DNA from 4 places in the Paenibacillus nitricinens genome. Region 4 is predicted to be linked to each of the others. Evidence: predicted binding sites of a transcription regulator. Region 4 holds the regulator's gene; each other region holds the start of a gene.

Region 1 (7,519 bases), 270 kb from region 4:
ATCAACTGGAGGAATATTGAAGAATCCAACTTTACCGATCAAACCTTCGCCAGATTGTCCTTCTTTAAATACGGAAGATTTCCAAGTACCATCATACAAGAGGATTGCTTCACTACTAGTGAATTGCGTTGTATATTCAGCATACTCGAAACCAAGTTCGCCTTTTTTGAAGTATCCTTTGTCAACCCATTCTTTGTACTTCGCAAAACCTTTTACAACGTTTGGATCAGTCCATTTAGCTTCACCTGTTGCAAACTTAGCGGTTACATCTGGACCCGCATAACGTGACCACAAGTGGTTAGCTAGCATAAGTGGTACCCAACCAGCCTTAGATGCACCAGCCAAAGGTACTTTTCCGTCAGCTTTGATGTCAGCCAATTGTTGTTCCAATTCAGCAAATGTTGTTGGAGCTTTCCAGCCCTTGCTATTGTAGTACTCTTTGTTGTAGAAGAAACCTTCACCAGATCCACCGATAGGCAATCCGTAAATTTTTCCTTCATAAGTGAAAGGATCAAGATTTGAGAATTTATCCTTAATTCCAAGTTCCTCTAGGATTGGAGTCAGATCGAGTAATTTACCTTCTTTAGCATAGATCTTAGAGTCAGGGCTTCCGAAAAGATCGAAGATCTCTGGTGGATTACCTGCAGCCATTTCACCACGTAATTTTTCTTTACGGTTTACATCTGAATCTACTCCATCAAGCTTAAAGGTCAGACCCGGTACATCGCCTTCTACCTTTTTCACTACTTCTTGCAGAATTGCTAAACGCTTCTGTTTGTCGGCACCGATTTGAGTGTGACGAATCGTCATTTCGAACGGTTCGCTACTTACAGGTTCTTCTGTTGCTGGAGCATTTGTAGCATCCGCTGAATTCGTCGCGGTAGCGTTTCCATCTCCTTTGTTAGAAGATGCATTGTTGTTGCTTCCGCAACCTGCCAGTAAAGCTGATGATACAAAAATCAGGGACAATAGCAAAGTCATACCTTTTTTCATTTCTTGTGACCCCCCATATAATGTTGTGCTTTACACTTCTTATTATAGAAAACAGATTCCATTCTCGTAAGGTTAAGATTCATCCACTATAGGGATAAAAATCTCTAATGAAAGCGGAATCAACTACACAACGTGTAATATAACATAACTTTATTTTAGTAAAAATTACGATTATCTGCTAAATAGCGTGGATTAGTCATACATATACTTAGAAAATAATAATAAAAACTCAATTCAATGACATAAAATCTATCATAATTTATTTCCAACTCCTTAATTAATAGCTGGAAATATATCATTTTTTTAAAGGTAAAACACAAAATTACCCCTTTTAATGACATCAGACGTCCCTCATAACAAAAAAACCGTTCCTTCAGCAGTAAATCACTAAAGGAACGGCTCCACTTAATGTAGAGATAAATTATACCAACGCTGTCTGCTTGCGACCTTCTTCGACTAAGCGGTACGCCCGCTGAACTTCTTCATCTGTAGGGGATGGCACTCCATCCAATTCATAAGCCTTGCCGAGCATTTCCCATTTATAGATACCCATTTGATGATAAGGTAAGATTTCAAATTTCTCAACGCCATTTAAGGTTCCAATATATCGACCCAGATTGATAAGGTCCTCTTCACGGTCATGAATGCCTGGAACATATACATGTCTAATCCACATCTTACGGTTATGATCTGACAGCCAGCGCGCAAGCTTCAAGGTCCGATCATTAGATTTACCAGTTAACTTAATGTGTGCTTCTTCATCAATATGCTTCAAATCAAGCATCACCAAGTCCGTAACATCCAATAAGTCATTAATCTTGTCACCTTCGTTATAACCATTACTATCTAATGTAGTGTGCAGATTCCAACGCTTTTTAACTTCCGTAAATAACTGCTTTACAAATTGTGCCTGCAAAGTTGGTTCTCCGCCGGATACAGTTAACCCACCACCGGATGAACGATAGTAGTTTAAATATGGCTCGATCTCCGAAAGTACTTCTTCTAGAGTCATTTCCTTACCTTCATCTAAAGCCCAAGTATCAGGGTTATGGCAATACTGGCATTTCAGCAAGCACCCTTGCATAAATAAGACAAATCGAATACCAGGCCCATCAACGGTTCCAAAGGTTTCCAAGGAGTGTATGCGACCTTTAATCATAGGATGTCATCCTTTCTCCACGACTGACTAACAGTCCATCTTTCACGAAGAAGAACCCCTGCCCATAAGACTGTGTTCTCCTTAAACGCGACCGTAAAATTTAAAATTTTAATGATTCTTAAACAAGATATTACCGCCCTTGAAACAAGAGCGGTAATTCCTTGCAATTATTTTAGTGCATATCTCAATGAAAGATCTTTATAAATATAAACAACTTACATTGAACCATGGAAAGTACGGTTAATTACGTCCATTTGTTGTTCGCGAGTCAGCTTGATGAAGTTAACTGCATAACCGGATACACGGATAGTCAATTGTGGATAATTCTCTGGGTGATCCATAGCGTCCATCAGCTGTTCACGGTTAAATACGTTAACGTTCAAATGCTGCGCGTTGTTATGGAAGTATCCGTCCATCATGTGTACCAAGTTAGACTTGCAGGATTCATCGTCTTTACCTAGTGCCTTAGGTACGATGGAGAACGTATTGGAGATACCATCTTGGGCATCGGAGTAAGGCAGTTTGGCTACAGAGTTCAGTGAAGCCAGTGCACCTTTCTTGTCGCGTCCGTGCATTGGGTTAGCACCTGGTGCGAATGGTTCGCCTTTTTTACGTCCGTCAGGTGTTGTACCTGTCTTCTTACCGTACACAACATTCGAAGTAATGGTCAATACCGATTGAGTCGGTACAGCATCACGATATGTTTTGTTTTTACGGATCATAGACATGAAGGTTTCAACCAATTCTACTGCGATGTTGTCTACAGCATCGTCATTGTTACCGTAGCAAGGGAATTCGCCTTCCGTTTCGAAGTCAATTGCAATACCTTCTTCGTTACGGATTGGTTTAACCTTCGCGTATTTAATAGCACTCAGCGAGTCAGCTGCAACGGACAGACCAGCGATACCGCAAGCCATCGTACGCAGAATGTCGCGATCATGCAGTGCCATTTCGATACGTTCGTAAGAATATTTGTCATGCATATAGTGAATGATGTTCAAAGTGTTAACATAAGTCTTAGCCAACCACTCCATCATCGGTTTGAAGCGTTTCATTACTTCGTCATAATCCAGATATTCAGAAGTGATCGCTGGGAATTCCGGCCCAACTTGTGCTCCGGATTTTTCGTCTTTACCACCATTAATAGCATACAGCAAAGCTTTTGCCAGGTTGGCACGAGCGCCGAAGAACTGCATTTGTTTACCGATACGCATTGGAGATACGCAGCAAGCAATAGCGTAATCTTCACCCCAGTACGGACGCATTAGATCGTCATTTTCATACTGAATTGCACTAGTTTCGATAGAAACCTTAGCACAATATTTTTTGAAGCCTTCAGGCAATTTTTCGGACCACAGAACAGTTAAGTTCGGTTCCGGAGCCGGACCCAAGTTGTACAGGGTGTTCAGGAAACGGAAGCTGTTCTTGGTAACACGAGTGGTTCCATTTTCAGCCATACCACCGATGGATTCAGTTACCCAAGTAGGGTCGCCGGAGAACAGATCGTTATAGTCAGGTGTACGCAAGAATTTCACGATACGCAGTTTCATTACAAAATGATCGACAATTTCTTGTACTTGTTCTTCAGTCAAAGTACCTTCTTCAATATCGCGTTCTGCATAGATATCTAGGAAGGAAGAAACACGTCCCAAGGACATTGCTGCACCATTTTGTTCTTTAACTGCTGCCAGGTATCCAAAGTATACCCATTGAGTAGCTTCTTTGAAATTCGTCGCTGGTTTGGAAATATCCATTCCATGCGCAGCTGCCATTTCTTTCAATTCGCCCAGTGCACGAATTTGCTCAGACAGCTCTTCACGCAAACGAATTACTTCTTCTGTCATGGAATCAACTTCAAGCTCAGCTAATTGTTGCTTTTTGTCTTTAATCAAGAAATCAATACCGTACAGAGCAATGCGGCGGTAGTCGCCGATAATGCGTCCGCGGCCGTAAGCATCAGGAAGACCTGTGATAACGCCGGATTTACGCACCGCTCTCATGTCTGGTGTATATGCATCAAATACGCCTTGGTTATGCGTTTTGCGAATGTTCGTAAACATGTCAACGATGTTTTGTGGAAGCTCGAAGCCATAAGCCTTCGTAGCATCGACCATCATCTTGATCCCGCCGAATGGCTGAATGGAACGTCTGAAAGGAGCGTCAGTCTGCACGCCTACAATTTGTTCCTTATCCTTGTCAATGTAGCCTGGAGCATGTGAAGTAATTGTGGAGACAGTATCTAGGGAAACATCCCATACGCCGCCTCTTTCTCTTTCTTCCTTGCTCAGTTGGGAAATAATCTTCCACAGTTCAGTTGTGTTACTAGTAGGACCTACGAGGAACTCTTCGTTACCTTCATAAGGCTTAATGTTACTAGCGATAAAGTTGTTAACGTCAACTTTCTTAGCCCATTTACCTTTTGTAAAACTTCTCCAACCGGATTTCACTTCATTTACTTCTTTTTCAATCACCGACATGCTAAATCCCTCCATCTATATTTATTATATTTGTAGAGATCGCGGGCTTGAAGGTTGATCCCGTGTCTCGTGATCCCCAAAAGATGTGGTTGTTCCAAATTTCACAATCAACATTTCATATGTGGGACCGTTGTTTATATAAACATTCTAGTTTATTTTCTATAAAAACACTGTGACAAATATCACCTTTCGAGTGATATTTGTCACCTTTATCTAAGTCCACAACTATCCTATTCTCTATTTAACCATTTATTAATTATCAAATCTTCCGTAGAACGCATTACGGTATACATCAGCAAGCTCAGATACCAGTGGCAGCTTAGGATTGGCAGTTGTACATTGATCTTCAAACGCACGGTCAGCCAAGTAATCTACGCGGGATTCGAAGTCCTTAGGATCAAAGCCCAGTTGCTGGAACGATTCTTCGATGCCCAATTTTTTATTCATATCGCGAATAGCATTGATCAGGCTAGTTACACCTTCTTCAGTTGTGCGGGCTGGCAATCCCAGAATACGGGCAATTTCAGCATAACGCTCATCAGCTACGAAGTGCGAATATTTAGGGAACGAAGCGAACTTCGTAGGTTTTTTAGCATTGTAGCGGATAACGTGTGGCATAAGGATCGCGTTAGTCCGACCATGAGCAGTGTGGTACTGTCCGCCCCATTTATGCGCCAAACTGTGGTTAATACCCAAGAATGCATTGGCAAAGGCCATACCAGCAAGTGTGGATGCGTTATGCATTTTTTCACGTGCTACTCTGTCACCTTCCAGCGCCGATTTTTCAAGGTATTGGAATACCAGTTGGATGGCTTTAATAGCTAGACCATCAGTATAGTCACTCGCCATAACAGATACATAAGCTTCGATAGCATGTGTTAATACGTCCATACCTGTATCAGCAACTGCAGTTTTTGGCAAGCTGTATACGAACTCAGGATCAATGATAGCTACATCTGGAGTTAACTCGTAGTCAGCCAATGGATATTTAGTGTGCTGTTCAGTTGTTTTATCGGTAATAACTGCGAAAGATGTTACTTCCGAACCTGTACCCGAAGTAGTTGGAATCGCTACAAACTTAGCTTTGTTACCAAGTTTAGGGAATTTGTATACCCGTTTACGGATATCCATGAATTTTTGTTTCAGACCATTAAAGTCTGCATCTGGATGTTCATAGAATAACCACATTCCTTTTGCAGCATCCATTGGGGAACCGCCGCCAAGTGCGATGATGCAGTCCGGTTGGAATCTGTTCATCATTGCAGTACCTTTTTCAACTGTAGTTGTCGATGGATCTGGTTCAACTTCAGAGAACACTTCGATAGCTACAGGAGTTTGCCGTTGACGCAGGTAATGTTCAACTCTTTCAACATATCCAAGCTTAACCATCATTGGGTCAGTGATAATTGCGACACGTGTGATATCAGGCATTTTGGTCAGGTACTGAGTAGCGCCTTTTTCGAAATAGATCTTGTCAGGTACTTTAAACCATTGCATATTCACGGTACGACGATTCACCCTTTTCACGTTGATCAAATTGATTGCTGTAACGTTTTGCGACACGGAGTTACGACCATAAGATCCGCAGCCCAGAGTCAATGAAGGGATATTAGTGTTATAGATATCGCCGATCGCACCATGTGTGGAAGGCGAGTTAACGAGAATACGTCCTGTTTGCAGACGGTTAGAGAACTTCATGATTACTTCTTCATTGTTGGAGTGGATAGCCGAGCTGTGGCCCATACCGCCAAATTCAACAATTTGAGCTGCGCGTTCGATACCTTGATCTGCATTCTTAACTTTGTAGCAAGCAAGAACCGGGCTTAATTTTTCAGCGGACAGTGGATATTTAGTGCCTACTCCTTCAAGTTCTGCTACCAGAATCTTTGTGCCGGCAGGGACTTGAATGCCACACATTTCAGCAATTTTCACTGCGGATTGACCTACGATTGCTGGGTTAACCGCACATTTATCTACGTTCATTGCTCCACTAGTCAGTTTGGCAGCTTCTTCTTTATTCACAAAGTAGCAGCCATTAGCAATCATTTTTTTCTTCACTTGATCGAAGATTGGTTCTTCGATAATAACAGCTTGCTCGGAAGCACAGATCATACCATTATCAAATGTCTTAGAAAGAATGATGTCCGTTACGGCTTGATCAATATCCGCGCTCTTTTCAATGAAAGCAGGTACGTTACCAGGGCCTACGCCAAGTGCTGGTTTACCACAGCTGTAAGCTGCTTTTACCATTGCAGAACCACCAGTTGCCAAGATAAGAGCAACGTCTGGGTTGTTCATCAATGCGTTTGTCTTGTCCATTGTTGGCATTTCAATCCATTGGATACAGTTCTCAGGAGCGCCAGCTTTCACGGCAGCATCATGAAGAATTTTGGCTGCGGCTGCACTACACTCTTGCGCAGAAGGGTGGAAACCGAATATAATAGGGTTCCGTGTCTTAATCGAAATCAACGCTTTAAACATCGTGGTGGATGTAGGGTTGGTTACCGGTGTGATACCCATAACAATTCCGACGGGTTCAGCAATTTTTTGGAAGCTATCATAAGCGTTGTCTTCAATAACGCCTACTGTTTTATCGTATTTAATTCCGTGCCAGATATATTCAGTTGAGAAGATGTTCTTCGTAATTTTGTCTTCGTATACGCCGCGTCCAGTTTCTTCTACGGCCAATTTTGCGAGGTACATATGTTTGTCGAGTCCAGCCAACGCCATTGCATGAACGATTGTGTCAACTTGCTCTTGGTCTAGCGCCATGAACGCCTCATGCGCTTTTTTTGCTTTATCCACTAAATTCTGAATATACTCTTCAGCGGTAACTTGTTTAACTTGGGCGGCGACTTCGTTCTTAACTGCCATCTCCCTCGTCCTCCTG
Region 2 (7,519 bases), 1.9 Mb from region 4:
GCAATGCTCCGATTCAAGCTGCACTACCATAGTTTTCTTTCGGATGATGAGTTCGTTCTGTATCAGTCTGCGGCTGAGAAATTATACGGCTGGTTAAGCAAGCAGCACAAAAATAAGAACAGAAGGACATATGGGGTTATCCATGGTGATTTACATCAAGGGAACATCATATTTAAAGAGGGTGAACCTCGACCGATTGATTTCGGAAGATGTGGCTGGGGATATTATCTTTATGATGTGGCACATACCATTCTAGGGCTGTATCCTTTACAAAGAGAACTGGTCATTAAGGGTTACGAAAGTGTGGCCAAGCTTGATGGGGAGTGGTTTCAGACTTTAGAGAATTTTATGGTCATGGTTATGATCGAAAATTATTGCCATCACGCACCCGACCCTAGAGAAACCGAGGGACTGAAAGCAGAACAGCCTTATGCGCAAGCGATTCTAACGAATTATCTTAGGGGAGCTTCCTTCCTTTTTAACACCATTGAGATTTAGCGTATAAAAATAGGGCCTCATTGGGGAATTTATTAAAAGTTCCCTAAGGAGGCTGTTTTGATGAAAAAAAACTGGATTGCTCCTCTTCTTATCGCAGTGATCTTCTTGCTGGGGCAACAACCTTGCTCCGCTAATAGGTTTGTTCAACCGCCAGCCGAGGCTCCGTCCAGATCTGATTCGGAACCGAAGCTTACAGATCAGGATTCCCGCGAGCTCATGTATAAAGACACAATGATGCTCTTTCTTTTACCTTATATTGAGAAAAAAATCGCTGAGATTTATGCGCCACTTCTAACGATAACTCCGACTGTCTATCCTTATTTAGTGGACGTTACTGATATGAAGCGAGTGAATGGATTTCGTGGATTTGATTTCTTAGTTACACTTAACATACATCCTACAGTGGGGCCGCATCTCTCCGTTGGAGAGGATACTATGACCTTTAGAATCACTTCTGGTCCAAAGGTGAAGTTAGAATCATTCAAGCATTTGAGAGATCCGCGAAAGTCAGACCTTACCCCAAATTATCAGAATATCTTGAGGTAGTGCGGTAATTAACTCTTACAGTCACAATTTCGAACGCTTACCCAGCTAACCACACTCCGATCTATGGGGTGTTTTTTTGTTTCTAGAGCGGTGGTGGATTATTGCCATGTATGGTATTATGAAAATAGTAGTTATATTGATTTTAGTTACTAAAATCAAAATGTGAGGTGTAAGGATTGAGTGATCATAAATTCGAAGACGAACACAGCGATGAAATTTTAAGTGAATTCAATTCTAAAATCACAAGCGATATCACAAGTAGCTCTAAGGATAAAGTTAAGGTAGGCTTAGCTACTAAAGACGGGCAGTTAGGGTTTCTTTTTACAAGGGGAGGTCTTCGGGAAGGGGCTGGCAGAAAAAGCACCGGTATAACTAAAAAGGTCTCTTTGACGCTTCCAGAAAACATTTGGCAGGAGATTGAGCAGGCTTGTGAGGAACAGAACGTATCTCGCTCACAGGTATTTCGGAACATTATTGAGGCGCATTTTGCAAAGGAATCTAAGGAGAGTTAGGTGAAATCTTTGCTAATCCATGTGTCAAAAGATTCTTTCAGCACTGCACTACAAGCAGTCTTAAAAGCTATATCCGCGAATAGTTCCTCCCGTGTTCTTACCGGAATACATATTCAGGCGCAAGCGGAGGGTCTGACTTTAACAGCCAGCAATATAAGAATGACCATTGAATATAAGCTTCCTGTGAAGATAGATTCGATGATTGTACACAAATCAGGTGAGATCGTAGTGCCCGCACGTTATTTTTATGAGATCATCCGCAAGCTTGACCCTGGATTAATTAGCCTGGAAATCGCAGAGACATTGATTCTAAATATCCAATCGGGCAATACCCAGTTTCGCTTATGCGGGATGGACACTGCAGAATTTCCAAGAATCCATTACATGGATCATCCAAACATCCAAAAGATACGCATGAAGAACACACTTTTGAAGCGAATATTTAAACATGTGGTTTTTGCGGTTTCTTCGTTGGAAACTAGACCTGTACTCACAGGTGTTTCACTTCAAATAGATAATCACAATATTCGCGTAGTCGCCACTGATGGCATCCGCCTTGCTCAGCATGTTGTTGAAAACGTAGAAGATTACGAAGCAAGTCCTTTAAATGTCATTATACCGGGCAGCACTATTCAGGATCTTTTAAAAATGATAAACGATAATGAGGGCAGCAGCACCCAAATCGAGATAGGTCAGAAACAAATCAGATTTATTTCTGATGGCTTGAGGGTTCAGTCTGCGCTATTAGAGGGCACATATCCCTTTGTCGATCATTTAATTCCGCAGGTGTACCTCTCCGAAGTGATTGTTAATACAGAGCGATTGTTGCTTGTCGTTGAACGTATTGCTATATTGGCTGGTGAAAGTGTAACGCTCGGTGTACTTCCCTCCGGTATACTTCATTTAATATCCTGGACCGCCGACGTAGGTGAGGCAAAAGAGGAGATTCCATTGGAGTATCTAGAAGGTGAATATTTTCGAGCAGCTTTTAACGGGAAATATTTCAGAGACATCCTTCGGGTGATTGATAGTGAGACGCTTATCATAAGGTTTGCTGGAAAAGAAAGACCACTGGTGATACAGCCTGTAGACATGACTTCATCCACACTTTTTTTAATTACACCAATGAGGACGCAGGATGGAGGATAGTCATATGAGCTTGCTAAGAAGAGTTCTTTTCGTTGAAAAATATTATATTAATTACTTGGAGGGATGATCTGTGAATCTGTTTCAGATGGGATCAAAGCCGCTTGGGACCGAAAGAATCACGACATTTTTAGAGGGTAATTATGTGAGTATCGGATATCCCGGAATAGGGGATTTGGAGAACATCAGTAAAGTGGAGCTCCGCGATCGGATGATTCATACATACCAATACAGTGAGTTGGAGCTTACAGAACATTTACAAGCCATTCATCTGTTCGTACATACGATGCAGGATGGTGATTATGTGCTGGTGTGTGATGGAGATTGGGTACATCTAGGTGATCTTGGCGATTATTTTTACAATGAATTATTTGACGCGCCAGACCTCGGTACATGCCATCGACGTGGTGTAACTTGGCTGAAAAGTCTTCCTATAACCGATCTAAACGTAGAGGTAAAAGAATTTCTTAGCGATAGTGGGATAGTTAAACAGTATAAGGGGCCGATGCCTAGTACTCGTGTGGATCTGTGGATTACAGGTTCTTCTGATTCAGAGCAAGCGGTGATTAATCGAGTGCATGTGGATGAAGAGACATTATCAATGGCGCTCGATATTTTGAAGGAAGCTCTTGTTAGTGAGAGCGCCGAACGACGGGAACGAGCAGCGATTGCAATTCTTCAGTATGCTAAGTAGTGGAGAAGAGGTTTAAGCTCCTCATCCTTAGTAAAAAAAGCGTTCCGTCCGAACTTCAATATCGGATGAAACGCTTTTGTTATATCTATCGATATCTTCCTGTAACCCTTAGATAAATTCAACGAATTCATTGACCGGCTTGCGATAGCCACGTGGTCTGATTTTATGTTTCTTGTCTTTGCCAATTGTAATCAGCATAACCGGTACCATATGATCGAGTAGATTTAAAGTGGATTGAATGGCTTCCGGATCAAAGCCGATCATCGGGCAGGTATCCCAGCCTTTATCTTTGGCAATCAGCATAAAGTGCATGGCAGACAGGGAGGCATTTCGTATCGCTTCATCTCTTTGAAAAGCATCCTTTCCTGCGTAAGCATTGTTAATCGTTTCAATCTCTGCATCATAATCCTCTGGGCTCATCGCCCCTAAAGCTTTAAGTCCACCGTAGATTTCTGGAGCTTTCAAATAAGCATGTTTATCTCCGAGTACTACAATTACCGCTGAGGCGGAATGTATTTTATATTGACCGTAAGCCGCCTTACGAATCTCCTCTTTTAAATTCTCATCAGAAACCACTTTGTAATTGGTATGTTGAAGATTATAAGCCGATGGTGCCAATCTAGCGTAAGAGAACATTTCCTCTAATTCATTCTGAGGGATCTTCACCCCTTCAACAAAATTCATAGCAGACCTACGGGATTCAATTAAATCTGTAAAAGTGCTCATGAGTTATTCCTCCATATGTGTATGTATTTGCTTGTTAATTATAAATAGGTGATATTTATAAATGAACTAACTATTAGTTACTAACTAAAAATAGCACAGTTAATTATATTCGTCAATGATTAAATTCATTTCATTTACATTCAGCTATCGAAGTACTTTGGAGTGTCGAAGAATAAATACTACGTTGTAAAATATTGGGATGTAAATTAGGATATTAGGATATGAAAAATTTAAATTGCTTTTATTAATGAAAGGGTGGGAATGTTGAACGATACTAGAGCGCAGTTGATAATAGACCTGCAAAGAATTGAAGAGAACGATTACGAGCTTAGAAGTGGGGAGCAATTAAGGGATTATGTGAAATTGATGCTTGAGTACATAGGAGATCCACAGCCGAAGCTAAGAGATGACTTGATCTATTCCACCTTCTACAAATGGATTAACGAGAAACAATGGTTTAGTGATGCGGAGCTTCGTGAGCTGCTCCTGATTCTTCTTGATGAGCAGCATTTGTTCTATCACATTGGCAGTAAGGACGATCCGGCTGTGTTCACCAGAACATTTTCTGTACTGGTCGTTGCGCTTATTCTTCAGCGGCATAGGGAACAGGGGTTGTTAGATAGCGCTGCGTTTACAAATGTGAAGGAATCCTTAATTAGATATTATGAGGAAGAACAGGATTTACGAGGATTTACACCTGTAGCAGGCTGGGCACACGCTGCGGCCCATGGCGCAGATGCTTTGGATGAACTGGTACTGTGCTCAGAGAGTGATGCAACGATCCGGGAAGAGGTTCTGGCAGTCATCCAAAGGATGCTTTACAACGATCAGTACATATTTAGCGACGAAGAGGATGAACGGATCGCTACGATTGTAGCTACAATGATAGATCATCATTTACTTGCAGAGCTGTCTATAGTGGATTGGATCGGAAGTTTGGAGCAATGCGGAGGGTGGCCGCGAAGTCGTAACAAGTATGTGGCTCGTGTGAATACAAAGAATTTCCTTCGTTCACTTTATTTTAGGTTGCTTCCGAAGAAGAATCCGGATTTGGTATCCGTTATATTGAAGGCGGAAATGAATTTGAATGAATTTACTGAATAAGCATTTACTCAATAAGCATTTACTCAATCAAATGTGTATAAATGATATCAAGAATTTTAACTATCCCGTTTTAATGTAATAAAAATCACAAAACTTTAGAGAAATTCAAAAACTTTGTGACATTTATAACTTGATAAGTGCTATAATAGAAATATGGCGTCACAAGTTATTATTTTTTTATTACTACTAAGCAGCAAAGCTTATTTGCAGAGGAGATTCGGATATGTCAGAAACAATCACTCAAACAACCCCTGAACAAGAATCACCAAAATTAGCTGTCACTCAAGAACAAATGAATGTTTTGGAGCAGCTATTGAAACCTGAAGTTCAGGAATCGTTAACGGTTCTAGTGGAACAGTTGCCAAAATTAACAGAGCTTGCCGGCGTGCTCACAAAGTCATATGACTTTGTTCAAACTGTCGCTGCGGATGAAGTCTTGAAAAGTGATACGGTAAGTGCAATTAAAGAACTTGCTGAACCTGTGGTGCATTCGGCGAAGAATATGGCAGCTACAGTGATCGAAGCGCAAGATCGTGCGAATGAAAGCAAAGAAGTGATCGGTGTATTTGGTCTAATGAAGATGCTTAAAGATCCACAAGCACAGAAGCTTTTCCGTTTTGTAAATGCTTATCTTCAAGTCGCCGGCGAACGCAGTCAGCAGAAATAATATTTTTTATATCTCATTCGTAAGGACGGAGGAAACATCATGTCTAAACATATTGTCATTCTAGGAGCAGGTTATGGTGGTCTACTAAGCGCCTTAACTGTACGCAAGTACCTGAAGAAAGACGAAGCTAAAATTACAGTCGTTAACCAATATCCTACACATCAAATTATTACAGAATTACATCGTCTTGCAGCGGGTAGTGTTGCAGAGGGTGCTGTTGCTATGCCACTGGCTAAGCTTTTTGCCGGCAAAGATATCGACCTGAAAATCGCAAAGGTTAACTCTTTTTCTGTTGAGAACAAACAAATTACACTATCTGATGGTGTGACATTGTCCTATGATGCTCTAGTTGTGGGTCTTGGAAGCACTACGGCTTATTTCGGCATTCCAGGTCTTGAGCAATACAGTATGGTATTGAAATCGGCAGCGGATGCTAACAGAATTCATCGTCATATTGATGAGCGTATCCGTGAATATGCGAAGTCTAAGAATCCAGCAGATGCAAGCATCCTAATCGGCGGCGGTGGCTTAACAGGTGTTGAACTTGTTGGTGAAATCGCTGATGTGTTGCCAACACTCACTAAGAAATATGGCGTAGATCCTAAAGAAATTAAACTGATGCTCGTTGAAGCAGGTCCTAAGATTCTTCCAGTATTGCCAGATGCACTGATCGAACGTGCAGTGGCTAGCTTAGAAAAACGTGGTGTTCAATTCTTGACAGGTCTACCTGTTACGAATGTAGCGGATAATGTCATTGACTTGAAAGATGGTCAAAAAATTGTTGCTAACACCTTCGTATGGACTGGCGGCGTACAAGGAAATCCACTGATTGGTGAATCCGGTCTTGAAGTGAACCGTGGTCGTGCAACGGTAAATGAATTCTTGCAATCCACATCTCACAAGGATGTATTCGTTGCTGGCGACAGCGCTGTTGTCTTTGCCGAAGATGGTCGTCCATATCCACCAACTGCACAAATCGCTTGGCAAATGGGTGAATTGATCGGGTACAATCTTTATGCATACTTGAAGGATAAATCATTTGAATCCTTTAGTCCGATCAACTCAGGTACGCTTGCCAGCTTGGGTCGTAAAGACGGTGTAGCCATCGTTGGTGCTAGCTCAACACCGCTAAAAGGCTTGCCTGCAACCTTGATGAAGGAAGCAAGTAATATTCGTTACTTGTCTCACATTAAAGGATTGTTTAGCTTAGCTTATTAATTGTATTATTGGAAAACCTGCTCTAAATAGAGCAGGTTTTTTTGTTGATCTCTAGTGGTTTCTACCATGAATTGTTAATGATTGTCCTGGTACGTAGTAATCATTTTTGATATACTATATTGGCTAATATTAACAGTGGAAATAGGGGAGGATTACGTGATGTTATTCCGACAAAACGATGTCATTCTGTTTCAAGGCGACAGTATAACGGATTGGGGTCGCAATTATGAAGATGCGTCATCGCTTGGTGTAGGCTATGCATTGATGATCGCCGCTCGTCTGGGGCATTTATATCCTGAAAAGAATCTTACGTTTTATAATCGTGGAATTAGCGGAAACCGTGCAGTAGATTTGCAGGAACGCTGGGAGAAGGATTGCCTGAATCTGAAGCCGACTTGGGTATCCTTA
Region 3 (7,519 bases), 2.3 Mb from region 4:
ATATCATCTTGTTCTCGTCCAAGCCTGCGCAGCAACAGGCAAGCTATACATATCGTCTGTTTTTACCGGACTCCGAGCTTAAGCTGGAGGAAATAGGTAAGGTGATGTCGATGGCGGTGCTGGAGAGAGAAAACTTTTTTGTACAGGGGGAGGATTATGGGAAGATGTCGGCTTGGTTTGACCGTGATGAACTGGTCTTTCCACTAACGATTCGTTCCCGATTGCCTGGAGATACCATAAGAGTCATGGGATTAAACGGAAGCAAAAAGGTAAAAGATATTTATATTGATGATAAAATACCTGCTGCTGAACGCTCAATGATCCCACTCGTTTGTGATGGTTTGGGCAATATCGTCTGGATTCCGGGCGTAAGACGCTCGATGCATGCCGCAGTAGGGCGGCAAACGACCTCGGTACTTCTATTGTCTCTAGCAGAGCTGGATGACCGTGAAGAAACGTAATGGTCGATGTAAGTCTTTCATAGTATAACTTAGGAGGTTTCGCAAGTTGCAAAATGATATTCAAGAAGTCTTGATCACCGAAGAGGAACTTCAGCAGAAAATTAAGGAGCTCGGCCAAAAACTGAGCGAAGAATACGCAGGACGTACCCCTTTAGTCATTTGTGTACTAAAAGGCGCGTTTATATTTATGGCAGATCTGGTTAAAGCCATTACAGTACCTGTTGAGATGGATTTCATGGCAGTTTCTAGCTATGGAGCTTCCACCAAGTCCTCTGGTGTTGTCAAAATTATTAAGGATTTAGATGTATCGGTAGAAGGCCGTGATATCTTGATCGTTGAAGATATTATTGACAGTGGCCTTACGCTCAGCTATTTGATTGAGCTGCTCCGCAACCGCAATGCTGCTTCTATCAATGTGGTTACCTTGTTTGATAAGCCCTCAGGTCGTACGGTTAATCTGGAAGCCAGCTATACAGGCTTCGTGTTGCCGGACGAATTTGTAGTAGGCTACGGATTGGATTATGCCGAGCGGTATCGGAACCTCCCATATGTTGGAGTACTGAAGCCTGAGATTTATTCCAATTGAACTATTGATTGCCTTGATCTACGGATCGGGCACCCTTGGCTTCCTTTATTTGAGGTGTCCCAAGAGGCTATGGTACAATAACTTGAGTGTTGCGAGAGGAGGTAGGGGATGAATCGGTTCATCCGGAATTCTGGTTTTTATTTGATTTTATTTTTAGTCGTGGTGGGTATTGTCCAGTTTGTGAGCAATGGAAATGAAGCCGCCGATTTCCCTAGATACGACGAGTTACGGCAGGAGATCAAGAACAACAATGTGAAGGATTTGACGGTTCAGTTTGAGGGTAATGCCTTTTTAGTTACAGGCGAATATAGAGAGTTGCCTGCCGATACTAAATCGAAGAGCTTCTCCACATATATTCCTCCTACAGATGCTGCTATTGATGAACTGATTCAAGCCAGTGATGTTAATGGGATTGAATTAACTCAGAAGAAAATGGAAGGTACCAGCATTTGGCTGACATTCCTTTCTTCTATTATCCCGCTAGTCATTATGTTCATCTTGTTCTTCTTCCTGTTTAACCAGGCGCAAGGTGGCGGCGGTAAAGTCATGAATTTCGGCAAGAGCAAGGCTCGGTTATATAATGAAGAGAAGAAGAAAATTAGCTTTGAGGATGTTGCAGGGGCGGACGAAGAGAAGCAAGAGCTTGTCGAAGTTGTTGAGTTCCTGAAAGATCCACGCAAATTTGCAGCTGTCGGTGCACGTATTCCTAAGGGTGTATTGCTTGTGGGTCCTCCGGGAACCGGTAAAACATTGCTTGCACGTGCAGTAGCAGGTGAAGCTGGCGTTCCTTTCTTCAGTATTTCCGGTTCTGACTTCGTGGAAATGTTCGTGGGTGTCGGTGCTTCTCGGGTACGTGATTTGTTCGAGAATGCCAAGAAGAATGCTCCATGTATTATCTTCATTGATGAAATTGATGCTGTGGGTCGTCAACGTGGCGCCGGACTTGGTGGCGGACATGACGAACGCGAACAGACACTTAACCAATTGCTGGTTGAGATGGATGGATTCGGTGGTAACGAAGGCATTATTATTGTTGCGGCAACTAACCGCGCTGATATACTTGATCCTGCATTGCTACGTCCAGGACGTTTTGACCGTCAAATTACGGTTGACCGCCCTGACGTAAAAGGCCGTGAAGCTGTACTTAAGGTTCACGCTCGTAACAAGCCTCTTACGAAAGATGTAAGACTGGATGTTGTTGCAAAACGTACAACTGGATTCACTGGTGCGGATCTGGAGAACCTGCTAAATGAGGCGGCGTTGCTAGCTGCGCGTCGTAACCGTAAGGATATTTCCATGATTGAAGTCGATGAAGCCATCGACCGTGTTATCGTAGGTACTGAGAAACGCAGTCGTGTTATCAGTGACCGCGAGAAACGTATTGTGGCTTATCATGAAGCAGGTCATACTATAGCTGGTTACTTCCTAGAGCATGCCGATATGGTGCATAAAGTTACTATTATCCCACGCGGACGTGCAGGCGGATATGTTATCATGCTTCCGAAGGAAGATCGGATGATCGTTACGAAGCAGGAGCTTTTGGATAAGGTTACTGGATTACTTGGTGGACGTGTTGCCGAAGAATTGTTTATTGGCGAGATCGGTACGGGTGCATACAGTGACTTCCAACAGGCTACGCGCATCGTGCGTGCTATGATTATGGAGTACGGTATGAGCGATAAGCTTGGACCTATGCAGTTCGGATCTTCTCAAGGTCAAGTATTCTTGGGTCGTGATATTGGGCATGAGCAGAATTATAGTGATTCCATTGCTTATGAGATTGATCAAGAAATGCAGAACTTTATTACTTCGAGCTACGAGCGTTGTAAAGAGCTGTTGCTCAAACACTCTAAAGAAATGCACTTGATTGCCAATACCTTACTTGAGAAGGAAACACTTGAGCTTGATCAGATCAAAGAACTGATTGAACAAGGCTTCCTTTCCGAAGATGGTAAAGCTAAGGATGGTGAAGGTGTTGCACTTGAAGTTGGTGAACCAGTCATTGATAATATCGGTGATGTGAAAGTTCGCATTCAAGGCAAACCTGAGGATGCACAGTCCACAATCCCTGATCTATCGAAGGATATCCCGAATAACCCTGATTCTGAGGGTAATGATGATTCCGACGATAACAACAAAGGTGGCGGCACTAGCCTTACCTAAATGGTCTCACGATTCATATGATGTAAATTTATCCGGAGAACGTAACTGTTCTCCGGATTTTTTATTTTAATTTTTAAGGGATTTTGAGCCTTAAAGCCTGTCCAGTTACATTGACAGAGACTGGAACGTTGTGTACATTAGTGATTAATATTACTTACTATTCATATCAGTATGTTCATTTTTTCACCATGATGGCTCATGCCATTTGATAACATCGCGCCGGCTTAAAGCCGCGAAGATTTAAGGGGGAGAACAATCGGTGGAAGCTCTGGCACTTGAGCGCAAGCAGGAACAGAATCGAGAACTTCGGATACGTCTTGAACAGCTTAAAAAGGAAAGAAACGCAATTATTTTAGCTCATTATTATCAACGTGATGAAATTCAGGAGGTTGCCGATTTCCGGGGCGACTCTTTCTTACTCGCTCAGAAGGCTGCGGAGACAGATGCAGAGGTTATTGTATTCTGCGGTGTTCATTTCATGGGGGAGAGTGCTAAAATTCTGGCCCCAAATAAAACCGTCCTTATTCCTGATGAACGTGCAGGTTGCCCAATGGCTGATATGGTCAATGTAGACGGTTTGCGTAAGCTGAAAGCACAGCATCCAAATGCTAAAGTGGTTACTTATATCAACTCGTCTGCAGAGATTAAAGCGGAGACTGATATCTGTTGTACCTCTGCAAATGCCGTGAAAGTAATCGAATCCCTCGATGCTGAAGAAATTATCTGGGTACCTGATAAGAATCTTGGCCAATATGTACAAGATCAGACCGGTAAAAAATTGATTATCTGGGAAGGCTACTGCAACACTCACGACATGTTGACCGTTAAAGATGTAGTGGAAATGAGAGCGAAATACCCAGAAGCAGAATTTGTAGTTCATCCAGAATGTCGTCCGGAAGTAGTAGCCATGGGTGATTATGTGGGTAGTACTACATCCATTCTCGAATATTGCCGGAAATCAGACCGCAAGCAGTTTATTGTTGGGACTGAAGACGGTACAGGATATCAGCTTCGTAAAGATAGTCCGGATAAAGAATTCCATTTTGCTACAAAATTTCTTGTTTGTCCTAATATGAAAGTTAACAATCTAAAAAAACTGGTGAAATGCCTGGAGACGATGAAGCCACAAATCTATGTACCGCCTGCTGTCGCCGACAAAGCCAGAACTTCCCTAGAGCGCATGCTACAAGTCCGGTAGTATGCGCTACTCTTTCGTTGAAACAGGTGAAACGCGGTCATGATTCCACAATATTTGGTTGATTTTGATCTTCGGGATATTCCTAAAGTAAAAACAGATTGTATTGTTATCGGTTCAGGGATTGCCGGATTGTTCACGGCTATTAAAGCTAGTGAAGATCGGCGTGTCATTATGATCACAAAGAAATCAGTAATGGAGAGTAATACTCGCTATGCACAGGGGGGGATCGCAGCTGTAATAGCTGAGGACGATTCCCCTGCTTATCACCGGCAGGATACATTAATGGCTGGAGCAGGTCTTTGCTCATCCACAGCTGTCGATGCACTTGTTAATGAAGGACCAGATAGAGTTCATGAGCTAATTCGTTTAGGTACTCTTTTTGATAAGGAAGATGGGGTACTGGCTTTGACGCAGGAAGGAGCGCATAGCCACCGTCGTATTTTGCATGCTAATGGAGATGCTACAGGTTACGAGATTGTTCGTGCTTTGGCTGAACAGGTAGCTGAACATGAGAACATTGAGGTGTGGGATGATCACTATGTCATTGATCTCATCACTGAAGGTGGAGAATGTGTAGGCGCATTGTTGCAGCGTCCCGGCGGCGGACGGTTATTCCTGCAAGGGGATGCGACTATTTTGTGCTCTGGTGGTGCAGGACAATTATTTAGATACACTACTAACCCTGAAGTAGCTACAGGCGACGGGGTAGCCATTGCTTACCGTGCCGGCGCTCATATACGAGATATGGAATTTATTCAATTTCATCCTACAGCATTAAGTTATCCTGGAGCTCCTAGATTCTTAATCTCCGAAGCAGTTCGAGGGGAAGGAGCAGTGTTGCGCAATATTAATGGAGAGCGGTTCATGGAGCGTTATCATGAGCTGCTTGAGCTAGCTCCACGAGATATTGTAGCTCGGGCTATTGTAAGTGAAATGGAGCTTACAAAATCAACGTTTGTCTATTTGGATATTACGCATGAATCCCCGGAAATGGTGAAGCATCGTTTCCCTACAATACATGAGACATGTATGGGCTATGGACTGGATATTACAAGTGATTGGATTCCAGTAGCTCCAGCTGCGCATTATATGATGGGGGGCATTAAGACCGATCTGAATGGGGAAAGTACGATACCTCGCTTGTTTGCTTGCGGGGAGGTTTCTTCCACAGGCGTACATGGTGCTAATCGGTTAGCAAGCAATTCATTATCGGAAGCAGTTGTTTTTGGGCATCGTATTATTGAGCGGATTCGCAAATTATCCCCGCTTGGACGTGATGTTTTATCAGTTAGTAGTAACGAAGGGCGTGTTGATTTGCCAACGCAAGCTATTGTGGAACGCCGTTTGAAGCTACAAAAGGTAATGGTTCGATATGCTGGATTACGACGTAATGAAGAGACCTTGTCTAAGGGAATAGAAGAATTGAAACGGCAGCTACCCATCTTTGGATCGGTATTGACTAAACGCGAGGAATACGAGTTCGCTAATATGCTGACCTGCTGTTTGCTCGTGACAGAGTCTGCTCTAGCACGGGAAGAGAGTCGCGGGGCACATTACCGTGAGGATTACCCGCAGCGAAGTGATGATCAGTGGCGCAAGCACCTGCTTCAAATTCGCGATCTGGGAATAGTGGAGGAATTAAGCGATGATGTTTAATGGTTACAATGAAGAACTAGTACAATCCATCAAGGCTTGGCTGCGGGAAGATGTTGGCTCCGGGGATGTAACAACACAGATGACGATACCTGTTGGCCATGAATCTAAAGGGATTATTCATGCTAAAGAAGATGGCGTCATTTGTGGTATCCCGATTGCAGAGCTGGTTTTTGAAATTGTTGATCCTACGCTTAGCTTTACAGCCCTTGTAGAAGAAGGTCAAGCAGTGACAAAAGGGACTGTAATTATCGAGGTGGAGGGTAGCACACACGCAATTCTTACAGGTGAACGGCTTGCACTGAACTTGATGCAGCGCCTTTCGGGTGTTGCATCACGTACCGCATCTTTCGTACAGGTGCTCGCTGGATTACCGACTCGTCTAGTCGATACACGTAAGACTACACCAGGACATCGTATGCTGGAAAAATATGCAGTTCGTGTTGGTGGAGGCTTTAACCATCGCTTTGGTCTATATGATGCGGTTATGATCAAGGACAATCATATCAAAGGTGCAGGTGGGATTAGGCAGGCGGTAGGCCGTGCTCGGAAGAACATTCCACATACGATGAGTATTGAAGTGGAGACTGAGAATTTAGAGCAAGTAGAAGAGGCACTGGCAGCAGGTGCTGATATTATTATGCTTGATAATATGTCTAACGAGATGATGAAGCAAGCGGTGGCCAGGATTAAAGCTAAAGCTCCACATGTCAAGACAGAGGCCTCCGGCAATGTATCGTTAGAAACGGTTCGCGGGATCGCAGAAACAGGTGTGGATGTGATTTCTGTAGGACGCCTTACGTACTCCTTCTCCAGTCTGGATATTAGTCTAGACCTTAATGCCAAGAAGGAAGGGTCCTCATCATGATGCTTGCTGTAGATATCGGTAATACCAATATTGTTCTCGGTGTATACAGAAAGCGCGAATTGTTGCATCATTTTCGGCTAAGTACTGCGCGCCAATCCACCGTGGATGAATATGGAGTGCTGATACACAATCTTTTTCAGATGTCAGGGATCTCTGTCAAAGATGTGGAAGGCGTAATTATATCCTCGGTAGTTCCACCTCTGGTTAAGACTATCGTAGATATGTGTATAAAATATATAGGTAAAGAACCGTTACTCGTGGGGCCAGGGATAAAAACGGGACTTAATCTTCGTTATGAGAATCCGCGTGAGATTGGCGCAGACCGGATTGTTAATGCAGTTGCTGCGATTGAGCAATATAAATGTCCGCTTGTTGTTGTTGATTTTGGTACGGCTACGACCTTCGACTGTATCGATGCAGGAGCTAATTATCTCGGAGGAGCGATTGTTCCGGGTCTTGTTATTTCTACAGAGGCCTTATATCAGCGAGCATCGAAGCTGCCGCGAATTGAGTTAGAGAAGCCTAAAAAGGTTATCGGACGTAATACAGTTCACGCTATGCAGGCTGGTATTATTTTTGGGTATGCAGGC
Region 4 (7,519 bases):
TCATTCATGACACTTTCAAGCTGAGCACCGGAAAAGCCATAGGCTTCTTCTGCGATTTTATCGAGACTCACTTCTTCATGAAGAGGTTTATTCTTAGCATGCAATTCCAGAATCGATTTGCGGCCCTTCTTGTCAGGCATGTCCACTTGAATATGACGATCAAACCGTCCAGGACGTAGCAATGCCGAATCCAGCATCTCTTTGCGGTTCGTTGCAGCTACCAACAGAATACGCGGTGTCTCATTATTATAAATACCATCCATTTCAGTCAGCAGCTGATTTAAGGTCTGATCATATTCACGCTGCTGCCCACCTTCACGCTTACCGCCAATTACATCAATTTCGTCTATGAAAATAATAGCGCTTTGCTTGTTCTCTTTAGCGGCACGGGTACGTGCATCCTTAAACAAATCACGAATACGGCCAGCACCGACACCCACATACATTTCCACAAATTCACTGCCTGATGCAGCTACGAATACTGAGTTTGTATAATGGGCTGCCGCTCTAGCCATAAGGGTCTTACCTGTTCCTGGAGGGCCTGTAAGCAGAATCCCTTTCAAAGGACGAATCCCAAATTTACTGATTTCCTCATGCCGGATCAAGAAATCGAGTGCTTCACGGAGCTCCTGCTTTGCATTGTCTTGCCCACCAATTTCTTCAAAAGTGAGTTTTGAAGGTCCTTCCTTCTTGCGTTTCTTTCCAGCACCGGCGTTCACCGTAAGCCCGCCACGTAAATGAGCAATGATAAGTAGTGCAGTAAGCATCCCAGCTGCTATAACTATAGGGAATATATTAATACCTAAAAAAGCCATGAAAATAAACAGTACAGGAATAAATCCGATTAAAATTTCTTTAAGGTATTTAGGCATTATTCCATACCCCCAAGGTCGCAGGTTTGCGTGGTAAAATTATAAATTTGCTTTCTTTCCCGTTACTCAAGCTTACATACACGTTTGTGTCGTCGATTTCAGTTGTTGCTATCACATCTTTATAGTCGGTATTCTGCTCTTTCAATCTATCAAGTTCAGCAGGTATAAGAGTATATTTACGGCTCTCCATCGCTTCAGCTACAGAGAACAACGCTTTATCCCAGTAATTATCCAATAATTCACTGGAGTTTTGCTCCACATCCAGTTTAAGTTTACGACCCTCAATCACTGATTTTCCTTCTTTGGAAACATACGATACCAGATCACGTAAATTCGTGCCCGGCTGTAATTCAAGTTTCAAAGTGACCTCATCACGGTTAATACTAATATGTGAAGTATTCACTCCTTCATAGCCTGATACTATCTTTTGGAGTGGTTCCTGTAAAGCAAACTGACGATATAAAAAGAATCCTCCGAATAATAGCGTAGCGGACAGTAGAGACGTTATCAGTACAGGTACAAGACGTAATTTCAAGAAACGTCCTCCTCTCAAAGATGACAAAACGATAAACAGGATGATCCAAAATCACAGCCGTTAATGCTCATCAGAGCCTAACGTTCTACTATTACTCTTCTAATTACAAACAGTAGTATATCACAGGTGTATATACGAAAATGATAAAAAGTGTGAATATATTTAAAATTTTATTTTTTAAATATTTCCATTTCATTAAAAATATTGATTTATTTCGACAAAAACAGGCCTTTATCTCTAATTAACAGGCCTATTTTCGTATGCGGCTTTGACGACAATATATAAAAACTACTCTTATAGTATATCACATAACGTATACTTTTAGTGTATCAATCTAATATGTTATATAAAAACAAGCGAACCATAAATAGTCCGCTTGTTTCTCCTAAAGTAATTTTGTTTAACTTAGCGGCTAGGTAAACTGTATCCTTCACCCATTCGAGCCCCATCTGAGAACCGATAAAATTGATAATAATACCGACCGCTTTGTTTATAAAAAAGCTGCCAAGCATACTCTCCGTTATACACCCCCGGTAACAACCGTTCAATGCTAATATCCGGGAGATCGGCTTTTATAAGACTACGCATTTTTTCTTCAGAGGTCCCTTTACTTAGTTCCTCGGCGAATACTGCGTCAGCGCCTTCGGCAAACTTCCCATCTACAGTAAAGCGTACCCAAACCATCAACTCGGTCCCGGATTCATTCTTCCCTGTTAAGACCCAGTAGACTGCATTTTCATCCCACACGGATTTCTGTGCTTTAGTTACCTCTGTTAGACCCGCGCTGGTTTTGGCGACATCCTTAGCGATATCTCGCTCGTTCCATTGATCTTTCATAATATAAGCATAGAACTGGATGAGTCCGAACAGAAGGAGCAGAATCAGAACTGACCCCAGGAGGATCCATTTTTTCCTTTTCTTCAAGGTACAGCTCCCTTTCTAGTAATATATCTTTTTTGATTATATAACACACCCGTGTGTTTATCCAAAGTTTCATATCTCGTTCAATGATCTAATGATCAGAAACACAAAAGGCTGTAACTTTGCAATTGCAGAAAGTCACAGCCTTTCAGTTATTTGTTATGATTTAGACTATCGTTTTAGCAGTCCATCAAAGGCTTCTTGCGCCTTACGACGGATGGCTTCCTCATCTAGCGTTACACATTGTCCATGTTTAACAACCTGTTTACCATTCACCCATACATGCTCAACATCCTTGGCACTGGCAGAATAAACAGCGTGAGACAACAGATCTGTGTGTGGGAGCAAATGCGGCTGGTCTATATCAATAGCAATAAAGTCAGCTTTCATACCTACAGCGAGTCTACCCACATCATTTAAAAAGATAGACTTCGCGCCATACTCCGTAGCCATACGTAGAGCTTCCGGAGCCGGAACAGCCGTAGGATCACCACTTACACCTTTATGGATGAGTGCTGCAAGACGCATTTCTTCAAACATATCCAAATTATTATTACTTGCCGCTCCATCTGTACCCAGTGACACCTTCACTCCGGCCTTTAGAAGATCCGTAACTCGAGCAACTCCACTAGCCAGCTTAAGATTGCTTCCAGGGTTATGGGATACACCTACATCATGACGAGCCAGTATCTCGATCTCTTCATCATTCAAATGAACACCATGAGCGATTATAGACGGACGTGTGAACATTCCAAGCTTCTCTAAATGCGCTACTGGCCGCAGTCCGTAATCCACCACATTCTGCTCCACTTCGCGTTTCGTTTCGGACATATGGGTATGCATCGGTAAATTCAAATCATGAGCCGCCTGCACAAACTTAACAAAGAAGTCTGGTGGGCATGTATATGGGGCATGTGGCGAGATCATTGTCGTAATTCTACCTTCAGCCTTACCATGCCAGTTACGCGCAAAAGAAACCGCTTCCGCAAGCTTCTGATTTTGTACTTCTTCTGGACATAGACCGATTACGCCTCTCATTAGTACGGAACGAATACCTGATAATTCGACGACCTCCGCTACTCGGTCCATATGATCATACATATCCAGGAAGGTTGTAGTGCCACCTTTCAGCATTTCAAGTACAGACAAGGAGGTTCCCCAGTATACATCTTCTCCGGTGAACTTCTCTTCCATCGGCCACATCTTCTCCTGAAGCCACACCTGAAGCGCTAAGTCATCTCCATAACCACGAAGCAATGACATTGCGGCATGGCCATGCGTGTTTACCAGACCTGGCATAAACAACAGACGACTGCCATCAACAACTTGCACATCGTCTTCTATTAAAGGCTCTTCTTTTCCTATGTAAGTGATCAAATCATCTTCAATAGTCATATATCCACTAAGAACCGGCTCATCCGTTCCCGGAGTAAGAAAACGCCCGCCCTTGATAATCGTTTTATTGCTCTTCATTTCTGCTTTCTTCCTTTCCATCCTTCAAATAATAAGCAAGGCTTTGCAAATCTGTTGTAAAATCAGCAGCATGAACCCGGATATTCGATGGTGTTTTTAGAATCACTGGTGCAAAATTTAAAATCGCCTCAATGCCAGACTCAATGAGAATATCCGCTACATTCTGCGCTTCTGAATCAGGTACTGTAATTATCCCAATTCGAATACCTTGCTCACGAACCGTCTGACCAAGCTCCTCCATCGGTTGAACGGTAAGTGAGTTGATTTTCCGCCCTACCTTAGGCGCATAGGAATCAAATATAGCGGTAATCTTCATAGTATCTTTCAAATAAGCATTATAATTAGATAATGCATGTCCAAGGTTACCGGCACCCACTAAAGCCACATTCAGTTGTTGATCCAGCTTCAGAATATGACGGATTTTCTCAATAAGATAAGTTACGTCATACCCGATACCTTTTCTGCCGAAATCTCCAAAATAAGCTAAATCTTTGCGAATTTGAGCGGGATTCAAATCAAGTTTCTGTCCTAGCTCTTGAGAGGAAACGGTTAATATTTCACGTTTCTGTAGATCATTTAGGAAACGTAAGTACACAGGAAGTCTGCGAACAACGGCTTCTGATATTTTTTCCGATTTCATAATTTACCTCCTAATGTAAGTAATATTCTTTACTAACCTTATACTAATTCGTGTACCTCGTCTCAATGAAGAGCGGTATTCTTATACCGCCCTTCATTGTAGAGTGATTAATATGATCGATGACGTTCTTTTTAAGAAACGCCTCCGTCTTCCAACCACTCCGCTATACGAGGAACCATTTGATCCGTAAGCATATGCTCCATTTTTGGGCCAGGCAACGAATAGAGGAAATATTTCCCATAGTGAGATTCGATCACCCTAGTGTCATACACAATAACAATACCCCGATCTTGCGCTGTCCGCACCAGCCTTCCAAATCCTTGCTTAAAGCGAATAACCGCCTGAGGAACAGACAACTTCATGAACGGATTCTTTTTCTGGGCTTGTAATAACTCAGACTTCGCTTCCGCTAGGGGATGGTTTGGCGGTTGAAACGGGAGCCTCACGATGGCCAAGCATGTTAATGCTTCACCCGGAATATCAACACCCTCCCAAAAACTGCTTGTTCCTAACAGTACAGAGGCTGCACTGTCCTGAAAACGGCGGATCAGCTTGCTACGGCTGCCCCCCTCCACGCCTTGACCCAGCACCGTGATCTCTTGTGAGGCTAGAGCCTCTTTCAAAGGATCGTAAACCTGGCGTAGCATCTTGTAAGAAGTAAACAGGACAAGCATCCGCCCGCGTGTTGTAGTCGCTGCTTCTGCTAGTGATTGTACGAGTGTATCAACAAATCGGGCATCGCCCACACTGCCCTTCACACTAGGGAAATCCCGTGGAATAACTAACAGCGCCTGCTCCCGATACTTAAAAGGAGAAGGCAGGAGTGATGTCATCAGACGCCCCTCTTCCGCAGCTTCATTAAGTCCGAGATTATCAATCATAAACTGGAACGATTTATCAACAGAGAGTGTCGCCGAAGTTAGCACGATACTTTTCTTTTTGTCGAAAAACAGCTCCTTAAGCTGAGTACTGACATCAACAGGAACGGCATACAGCTGTAGCGATTTACTGCGATAATTTCCATTCGCCTCCAGCCAATATACTACATTCTCATCGTTTAATCCCATAAAAAACCGTACTTGCTCACGTATTGAAGCTAAATCCTTAAATAAGCCGCTAATATCGGTAACTAGACTATCTGAGGAAGATTGACCTTCTTGATCTCGCATTTCATTAAGCATTTTATCACCTTTACGGATAATTTCGCTTAATGTCAGATTCATAGTATTCTCTAAAGCAACCAATTCATCCCAATCTTTCGGTTTACGGGTAGGAAGTAGCCGCATGACTAACTGGCCAGCTTCTCCCGCTGCTGCATCGCTGCGTTCCGGCAAGAGGCTGAATAGTTTATCACTAAGCAGATCCCAGGTTTCTTTTATGGTAAGCAGGTCCGGATAGATTCTATCGATCACTCCGCTCCATTCAGAAGCTTCCTCACTGCCTGATGACTGAAGCATTTGGCGAAGCGTAGGAAGTTGGCCATTTCGACTATCCTTATAAAGACGCGATAGTGTATGTGCCACCGTGAAATGCTTCATATGCATGCCTAAATGCTTGCCAGCCACGTCCTCCAGATGATGGGCCTCATCAATTACAAGATGTTCATAAGCCGGAAGTAGCTGGTGCCCAGCCTTAACATCTGCGAAAAGCTTAGAGTGGTTCGTAATGACTACGTCTGCAATACCAGCTTCATGCTTTGCCCGATGGTAATAACACTTACGGAACCAAGGACAGGAGCGCCCCAGACAAGAATCGGTATCGCTAGCCACCGTCTCCCAGAAATCTCCTCCACGACCGCTTAAGTTGAGCTCTTCGTCATCTCCTGATTCGCTTTGCGTCAGCCAAACGATCATCTGAGCCGCAGTAAGCGCATCTTCCCTCGGACTGACAAAGTCTTTTTTATTAATTTTATGTTCGAACTTACGAAGACACAAATAATGCCCTCTGCCCTTAAAAATTGCAGCTTTAAATGGAAATGGAACTACCTGTGTTAATAAAGGAATATCCCGCTCACGCAATTGATCCTGCAGATTAATAGTATGAGTACTGACCATAACTTTTTCATTCGTGCGAACGCTTTGGTATATGGCAGGCAACAAATAACCAAGTGATTTGCCGGTTCCTGTCCCTGCTTCGATCAATAGATGTTTGTCTTCGGCAAGTGCCGTCATCACCTCATTGATCATAATATCCTGAGCTTCTCGGCTTTCATACTGCGGCAAAGTTTCTTTAAGTCGTTTCGTTACTTCATCCATATAATCTGTAAAAGATAAATTCTGTAGCGGATTCTCAGCATGCTCGTCTCGAGGTGGAGCTAATTCGTTCCAGTCTCCTACAGCAAGCGCTAATTGACGATAAAAAGTCAGATCACCTTCGGGCTGAAGCGTCTCCGCTTCCCGTTCACGCAGCAGACCATCGAAATACCAACCAAGATCACTATCCTCTTCCGTAAACAGCTCACAGAGTCTCTGGATCGTCAGCAAAGGCAAATCGTAGAGCTCCTCCAGACATTCCAGCAATACAAGAGCAGTTGCGAGTGCATCACTGTCTGCCTGATGCGGACGATCATGCGTCACACCAAAATGTGCACTAACTGATCCTAGTTGATAGGATGTGAGGGAAGGAAAGCAGATTTTCAGAAAATCAATCGTATCTAAAATCCGTCCTTGAAATGGTAAATACCCACATCGGTCTAAAGCATTTTGCAAAAAATGGAAGTCGAATGCGACATTATGCCCTACAAGCACAACATCATCCAAGAGTGGAACAAGCTCCATCATCATCTCATCCAGCTCAGGTGCATCCTTTACATCATCGTCGGTAATCCCCGTTAGACCAGTTATAAAAGGAGGTATCGGCGTTCCGGGCTTGACGTAGGAACCATATACCCGGGAGATGGACCGGTCTTCTTCTATAATTGCAAGGCCAACCTGGATGATTTCACCCACGGATTGGGTTCCCGTTGTTTCAAAATCAAGCACGGCAAATTTCATTATAATTCTATTCCCTTTCAATTGAGACTCTTAATCAGCATAACAGAAGTTGCGAAAAAAGGCGATGCACACCACTGGTTCAGGG

What was found. The regulator Rex, encoded in region 4, represses fermentation and respiration genes when NADH is low (regulators of the CRP and FNR family bind a similar motif). The targets are predictions, from matches to a motif close to TTGTGAAATATTTCACAA.
Region 1: pflB (formate C-acetyltransferase) is a predicted target of Rex. The motif match lies at 4,719-4,736, and genes of this name have one in related genera.
Region 2: ACN6KS_RS11525 (DUF1641 domain-containing protein) is a predicted target of Rex. The motif match lies at 5,300-5,317, and genes of this name have one in related genera.
Region 3: nadA (quinolinate synthase NadA) is a predicted target of Rex. The motif match lies at 3,382-3,399, and genes of this name have one in related genera.

The regions. Positions count from the first base shown of each region.
Region 1 is NZ_CP183948.1:4,827,237-4,834,755, forward strand. Features, by position in the region: gene ACN6KS_RS21590 (extracellular solute-binding protein) at 1-993, opposite strand, end outside; gene pflA (pyruvate formate-lyase-activating protein) at 1,415-2,152, opposite strand; gene pflB (formate C-acetyltransferase) at 2,368-4,629, opposite strand; gene adhE (bifunctional acetaldehyde-CoA/alcohol dehydrogenase) at 4,882-7,503, opposite strand.
Region 2 is NZ_CP183948.1:2,643,230-2,650,748, forward strand. Features, by position in the region: gene ACN6KS_RS11490 (phosphotransferase enzyme family protein) at 1-498, shown strand, start outside; gene ACN6KS_RS11495 (DUF3888 domain-containing protein) at 559-1,044, shown strand; gene ACN6KS_RS11500 (hypothetical protein) at 1,221-1,556, shown strand; gene dnaN (DNA polymerase III subunit beta) at 1,557-2,705, shown strand; gene ACN6KS_RS11510 (hypothetical protein) at 2,776-3,396, shown strand; gene ACN6KS_RS11515 (nitroreductase family protein) at 3,505-4,122, opposite strand; gene ACN6KS_RS11520 (DUF2785 domain-containing protein) at 4,387-5,226, shown strand; gene ACN6KS_RS11525 (DUF1641 domain-containing protein) at 5,450-5,893, shown strand; gene ACN6KS_RS11530 (NAD(P)/FAD-dependent oxidoreductase) at 5,933-7,111, shown strand; gene ACN6KS_RS11535 (SGNH/GDSL hydrolase family protein) at 7,271-7,519, shown strand, end outside.
Region 3 is NZ_CP183948.1:71,709-79,227, forward strand. Features, by position in the region: gene tilS (tRNA lysidine(34) synthetase TilS) at 1-461, shown strand, start outside; gene hpt (hypoxanthine phosphoribosyltransferase) at 508-1,047, shown strand; gene ftsH (ATP-dependent zinc metalloprotease FtsH) at 1,156-3,210, shown strand; gene nadA (quinolinate synthase NadA) at 3,470-4,408, shown strand; gene nadB (L-aspartate oxidase) at 4,448-6,064, shown strand; gene nadC (carboxylating nicotinate-nucleotide diphosphorylase) at 6,054-6,929, shown strand; gene ACN6KS_RS00360 (type III pantothenate kinase) at 6,926-7,519, shown strand, end outside.
Region 4 is NZ_CP183948.1:4,554,368-4,561,886, forward strand. Features, by position in the region: gene ACN6KS_RS20230 (AAA family ATPase) at 1-872, opposite strand, end outside; gene ACN6KS_RS20235 (hypothetical protein) at 865-1,407, opposite strand; gene ACN6KS_RS20240 (cell wall elongation regulator TseB-like domain-containing protein) at 1,813-2,331, opposite strand; gene ACN6KS_RS20245 (amidohydrolase) at 2,500-3,801, opposite strand; gene ACN6KS_RS20250 (redox-sensing transcriptional repressor Rex) at 3,788-4,441, opposite strand; gene dinG (ATP-dependent DNA helicase DinG) at 4,573-7,434, opposite strand.